Regions from separate parts of the Mycobacterium sp. E802 genome, predicted to be linked through region 1. Evidence: predicted binding sites of a transcription regulator. Region 1 holds the regulator's gene; the other holds the start of a gene.

Region 1 (3,419 bases):
GCGGCGGTCCGCATGACCGACTACCTCAGCCGTGACCTGACGATCGTCCAGGGAAAGGGTTCGGTGATCGAGACGCGGTGGCACCCGGAGGGCTGGGTGCGCGTGGCCGGCCGGGTCGTCAACGACGGCACCACGCGGCTGGGCTGATGCCGGCCGCGTTACGCCTCGGCGCGGTGGGCCCGCAGGGCCTCGATCTCACGTTCGAAGTCTTCGGCTGAGGAAAACGACCGGTACACCGACGCGAACCGCAAATAGGCGACCTCGTCGAGTTCACGCAACGGCCCCAGGATCGCCAAGCCGACTTCATGGCTGGGAATCTCAGGTGTGCCGAGACCGCGGACAGCATCTTCGACCTTCTGCGCCAACACGTTGAGTGCGTCGTCGTCGACCTGACGGCCCTGGCAGGACCGGCGTACACCGCGGATGACCTTCTCACGGCTGAACGGCTCGGTCACGCCACTGCGCTTGACCACCGCCAGCACCGCCGTCTCGACGGTGGTGAATCGACGGCCGCACTCCGGGCAGGACCGCCGCCGCCGGATCGCCTGGCCCTCGTCCGTCTCGCGGGAATCGACCACGCGCGAGTCAGGATGACGACAGAACGGACAATGCATTACCGCTCCTTCGTCATGCCGCCGGACAATTAGTTCGAGCGCCCTTGAGCGTACCCGCGCCGCCCTCGGCAGGTTCACCGCCGGGTCCAGTGGTGTGTAGGAGATCACGCCGGGGCAGGCCAGTGTGGCTGCCTGCCAGGATGTTTCAGCGGACATCGCACTGCTCAACCAACCGGGGCGAGCAGGGTCTGCCCGGCGTCGAGCGCCGACGATTCGAGTTGGTTCAGATCGCGGATCTGCTCGACCACGCGCGAGACCGGAGCGTCCGGGGCGACGCGCCGGGCCACCTGCTGCAGCGTCTCGCCGGTTTTGACCTGGACCACCGCGAGTTCGGCCGGCTCCGGCGCCTCGGTGCCCATCACACCGCCGAATTGCGCCACCAGCCCCAGCCAGACCGTGATACCGGCGGCAACCAGCGCCAACAACACGGTGGTGACCGGCGTGATCGGACGGCTGCGGTGCGAGGCCCGCGACATGAGAACGCCGGTTCCCCGGTAACGGACCGCGCCGCCGGCCGGCCGGGTCGGTGCCTGCCGCTGGACCCGGCGCAGCGGCCGAGGCTCCGCGGCACCGAACTGGGCGCGACCCCGAGACGGTTGCGCCTGGGACGCGCCCCGGGCCACACGGACAGCGCGGGAACGGCTTTCGGCGGGGATATCGATGATCGCCATCTGACTGCCTTTCGGTGGGACGTTCGCTCTTGTGTTCGAATATAGTCGCTCACATGTTCGATGGATAGAACGTGTGATCGAACTGTTGCGAAACGATAGGACGGACCACCGACAAGTTTCGGCGGCGAGGCTCCGTAGACGACACGCGTCGAACACATGTTTGATTAATGTTCAAACAAGGACTACATTCGCCCTCATGAGCGACGACCTGAGCAGGGACGGCAGCACCGACACCCCGGCGGGATCCGAGGGGGCGAGTCCACGCCGCGCCGCTGACAGCGGCCTCACCGAACGGCAACGGACCATCCTCGACGTCATCCGCGCATCGGTGACCAGTCGGGGCTATCCGCCCAGCATCCGCGAGATCGGAGATGCGGTAGGGCTCACCTCGACATCCTCGGTCGCCCATCAATTGCGCACCCTGGAACGCAAGGGCTACCTGCGCCGCGACCCGAACCGTCCGCGTGCGGTCGACGTCCGCGCCGCCGACGATCCGGCGGCCACCCCGCTCGTCTCCACGGATGTGGCCGGCACGGATGCGCTACCCGAACCGACCTTTGTCCCGGTGCTCGGGCGCATCGCCGCGGGCGGCCCCATCCTGGCCGAGCAGGCGGTCGAAGACGTCTTCCCGCTCCCCCGCGAACTCGTCGGCGAGGGCTCGCTGTTCCTGCTGAAGGTCGTCGGCGACTCGATGGTGGACGCGGCCATCTGCGACGGCGACTGGGTGGTCGTGCGCCAGCAGAGTGTGGCCGACAACGGTGACATCGTAGCCGCGATGATCGACGGTGAAGCCACCGTCAAGACGTTCAAGCGGACTCGTGGTCAGGTGTGGCTCATGCCGCACAATCCGGCGTACGACCCGATCCCGGGTAACGACGCGGCCGTGCTCGGCAAGGTCGTCACCGTGATCCGCAAGATCTGAGCTCAGTCCGCTCGCACGAATCCGTTCGTGCGAGCGAACTCCTCACTGGCGAACCAGATCTCGGCCACCGCGTCGTCGTACTCACTGCTGTCGGGTGACCAGTACTGGCCAGACTTGGTATCCGCCTTGATCGGGTAGCCCTCGGGTGCCCGGTTGGGGTCGTCCAACGGTAGGTGGATCGCCGTGACGGCCGGTACCTCGTCGAGTTCGATGGCGGCATGACGCCCACTGTGGGCCTCGCCACTGTAGGCCTCGGCATGGGTGATCACCCGGGTCGGCGCGGTATCCACATTGTCTTGATCGCCGGACAGCCCGAGATCCGCGGGAACCGCGAGACCTACCGGTGCACGCAGACCGTCGATCGGGCCGGCGAATGCACCGGTGTCCACCAGATCCTCGTCGTCGAGTTCGGCCTCGACATCGTCCTCGGCGTCACCTTCGGCGACCTCCTCGAACTCGGCGTCGATGGGCGCGTTCTCGTCGTCGAGGTCCTCGCCGTGGAAGTCCTCGTCATCGAAATCGTCGTCGTCGAAATCCCCGTCCTCGAAGTCGTCGTCGAAATCGTCGACGTCGCGGTAGTCGTCAAAGCCCGGCTCCGGGCCGGCCAGTTGCGAGGAATCCTCCGGCGGTTCCTCCTCGTCATCCGGGGGGCCGTATCCCGACGACGACTCCGGTGCAGCCCATTGGCTCACCGGCATCTGGCTGACCGGCATCGCGATATCGGTCGGACCATCGTAGGGAGACGCCGCGGTACTAGCCGATTCATCGACCGGCCCGGTGAATCTCGCCGTCGCAGCCTCACCCCCATAGGCGTCGCTGCGATCGTCGCGGTAGTCATCGTCGTCGTATCCACGCGAGTCATAGCGCCGGGCGCCGTAACGGTCCTCGTCGTACGGCCCCTCGCCGTGGCCGTCGTACTCGTCCTCGAACGGATCGTGGTCGAATTCGTCGTCGCCACCGGCCCGTCGCCGATGCCACAGCGCCGCCCCGACAATCAGCGCGGCCAGCAGCAGAACCGGAACCACGGCGATCAGCCACCACCAGCTCCAATGCCAGCTGAACGGCTTGTCCGAATCCGCGGCCGCCGCCGGCGGAGCCCCGGCCGGCTGTTCGAGGCCGGGCACCTGCAGCCCGCTCAATTCGGCGGCAAGATTCGAGGGTTCGGTGGTGAACTTGTTGGTGGCGCGATCCCAGGAGATGGCTCCGCCGCTG
Region 2 (3,419 bases), on a different contig from region 1:
CTGGCACAGGATGTCGTTGTCCCGGCAGAACCGGACGATGTCGTGTACCACCAGGAAGTAGCCGGGGAACTTCAACTGCTCGATGATCTTCAGTTCGTGTTCGATCTGTGCGTAGGCCTTACCCGCGGTGCCCGGTGGCCCGTACCGCTCGGCCGCTCCGGCCATGACCAGATGCCGCAGCCAGCTGTCCTCGGTATGCCCGGCAGGGACGTCGAACGGCGGAAGTTGCGGGGCGATCAGCGCCAGACCGAAGGCGCACTGCTCACCGAGATCCGCTGCTGCCTCGACGATCTCGGCGCCGAAGAGCCGGGCCATCTCCTCCCCCGAGCGCAGGTGGGCCCCACCGAGCGGGGCCAACCAGCCCGCCGCGGTGTCCATCGAGTTGCGAGCCCGGATCGCAGCCATCGCCATGGCCAGCCGACCCCGATCGGGAACGGCGAAGTGCGCGCCGGTGGTGGCCACCACACCGACTCCGAATCGCGGGGCCAACCCGGCCAGGACCGCGTTGCGCTCATCGTCGTCCGGATGACCGTGATGGGAGAGCTCGACACTGACCCGGTCGGCCCCGAACCGGTCCACCAGATCGGCCAGCGCGGCGGCGGCAGCATCTGGGCCGCCCACGGAAAGCGCCTGACGGACATGGCCTTTGCGACACCCGGTGAGGATCTGCCAGTGCCCACCGGCCGCCTCGGTCAGCGCGTCGAAATCGTAGCGCGGCTTGCCCTTCTCCCCTCCGGCCAGATGCGCGCCGGCGATCTCGCGGGACAACCGTCGGTACCCCTCCGGCCCGCGGGCCAACACCAGCAGGTGCGGGCCGGGCGGGTCGGGATCCTCGGTACGGGGAACGTTCCCGAGCGACAACTCGGCACCGAACACCGTGGACACGTCCAACTCCCTGGCCGCCTCGGCGAACCGGACCACCCCGTAGAGCCCGTCGTGATCGGTCAACGCGATTGCCCGCAGATTCAGCCGGGCCGCCTCCTCCACCAACTCCTCCGGCGTGCTCGCGCCGTCGAGAAAGCTGTAGGCACTGTGCGCGTGCAGTTCGGCATACCGCACCGAGCCAGCGATGCGGGCAATATCGGGCAGTTGATACGCCCCACGCTTACGGGACCAGGCCGGACTGTCCCCACCGTCGCCCTCGGGCTCCAACGGCAGGCCGGAGCGACGCGGCTTGCCTTCCGCGGCGGGCCGCGGCAACTTGCCAGAGAGCACCCGCTCCATCTCCGACCAGCTCGGCGGCCCGTTGTGCCAGCCCACCGCGCCAGTATATCGAACAATTGTTCGATATACTGGCCGGGGGTCACCTTGAGATGCCGATCACGGCACGACACCCTACGATCCCTCTGGGCTGGGGATCGGCTGTGAGAGGACGGCAATGGCGTCAACCAAATACATCGGCTATGTCGGTGGTGTCGCGGTAGCGGCGGGAGTGGGTGCGGCGATCGCCGTGGCCGGACAGGGCACCGCCCATGCCGATTCGGGTGACGGGGCGGCCAAGAAGTCGACCAACAGCACATCGCAGCACGTCAAGGCGGGACCCAAGCGCGCGGATTCGGCGAATTCCAAGGCCGACGCCGCCAAACGGACCAAGCCCGTGGCCAAGTTCAAAGACGCCGTCGACAAGCAGACCGACAAGCTCGAGAAGGCCGCGACGCAGGCCGGCAAGTCCGCGAACGTCGTCTCCAAGACCATCACCGACTCGTTGACCAAGGCCGTCACGCCCGCCAGGTCGGTGTCCGTGACGCCCAAGGCCAAGCCGAGCGCCGAAGAGTTCGAGGTCGAGCAGGTCACCAAGCTCAAGAGCCTGTTCACGCCGAAGCAAGCGGCCGTCGAGCCGGAATCCACCACCGCACCGGAGCCCGTCACCAAGCTTGCGCCGAAACTCAGTGCGGTGCAGACGCAGTCGGACACTGTCGACACCCAGGCAGATACGCCCTGGAGCCCCAACCCCTTCCGAGACAACGACCCGGACCCGACCGACTTCCCCGACGCGATCATGAGCCTGCGAGAAGCACTGCTCACCGCGTCACCGGATGAGCTCGACCCGTTTGTCCGGGAAGCCACCGAACAGATCTACCGGGCCAGCCAGATCGTGCCGTGGGTCAACGCGGTGATCCCGATCAGCCGGATCCTGCCCGACCTGGCGCCGGCGCTGGGGGACGACGACGCGGCCCGAGATGCCCGTCAGACCATCATCATGGAGCTGATCAAGACCACTCCGCCCGGCTCGGCGGTGTACTACGGGTATGACATCATCGCCGACCTGATCAACCTGGAAGAGCCGGCCGCCCGCATCAAGCAGCAATTCATCGGAGGGGTGTGGGACCTACTCGATCCGTTCGAGTTGGCACACAACCTGCCTGACGAATCCGGGATCGGCGACGCGGCCGGATAGTCTGCGCGCTACTCCACGAGCGACGGGGTGTCGTGCCGCAGGGTCTCACCGCGGAAGAACGCCGGGTTGACCGATCGCCACACGAGCATGAGCACGGCGCCGAGCAACAGGATGCCGAAGCCCATGAAGAACACCAGTCCGATGCCGCCGATCTCGGCGCCGCTGCCGTTCTCCGGGTTCATGCTCTCCCCGATGGCGATCACGAACACCGCGGCCAGCACGATTCCCCCGAGCAACGGGAACAGGAACTTGAACACCACATTGCGCGCGTTGGTGAACAACTCCCGCCGGAAGTACCAGACGCAGGCGAATGCGGTGATGCCGTAGTACCAGCAGATCATGATGCCAAGGGCGGCAATGGTATCCAGCAGGGCACTTTCGGACAGCAGGCTCACCACGGTATAGAACACGCCGGTGACCACGCCGGCGGTGATGGTCGCGAAGCTGGGCACCAGATAGCGGGGACTGACCTCGGCGAACCGTGCCGGAAAGGCCTTGTAGGCGCCCATGGCCAGCATGGCCCTGGCCGCGGGCAGGAAGGTGGTCTGCAGGCTGGCCACCGACGAGGCCAGGATCGCCAGGAACAGGAACGGCCCGGCCCAATGGCCCATGATCGGGTCGGCCAGTGCCGCGAACACGTTCTCGGCATTGTCCGGATTGCCCAGGCCCAGATCGGTTTCGCCCACCCCGGCATACATCATCACCGCGACGGCGATGAGCAGATATGTGCCCAGGATCGACAGCACGCACAGCAGACCCGCCCGGCCCGGCACCTTTGTCGGATCCTTGGATTCCTCCCCCAGGGTCAAACAGGTGTCCCAGCCCCAGAACGCGAAGATCGACCCCGTCACGCCAACCACGAAGGCGCTCAACGCAAGTCCGCTGAACGGGTTGAACCAGTCCAGATCGAACGACAGCCCGACCGGGGCATCGCCGCGGCCCACGTGCACGAATGCCATCACGGCGAACGCCAGCAGTACCACCATCTGGAATCCCACCAGAACGTACTGCACCCGTTCGC

Evidence for each region. The regulator LexA, encoded in region 1, represses DNA repair genes until DNA is damaged. The targets are predictions, from matches to a motif close to CGAACANNTGTTCG.
Region 2: the regulator LexA is predicted to act here: its motif matches at 1,274-1,287, upstream of A5699_RS26525 (error-prone DNA polymerase).

What each region holds. Positions count from the first base shown of each region.
Region 1 is NZ_LZJD01000027.1:9,023-12,441, reverse strand. It holds gene A5699_RS04360 (PhzF family phenazine biosynthesis protein) at 1-147, shown strand, start outside; gene nrdR (transcriptional regulator NrdR) at 159-614, opposite strand; gene A5699_RS04350 (LysM peptidoglycan-binding domain-containing protein) at 779-1,285, opposite strand; gene lexA (transcriptional repressor LexA) at 1,482-2,207, shown strand; gene A5699_RS04340 (LGFP repeat-containing protein) at 2,210-3,419, opposite strand, start outside.
Region 2 is NZ_LZJD01000180.1:39,419-42,837, reverse strand. It holds gene A5699_RS26525 (error-prone DNA polymerase) at 1-1,260, opposite strand, end outside; gene A5699_RS26520 (hypothetical protein) at 1,379-2,398, shown strand; gene A5699_RS26515 (APC family permease) at 2,407-3,419, opposite strand, start outside.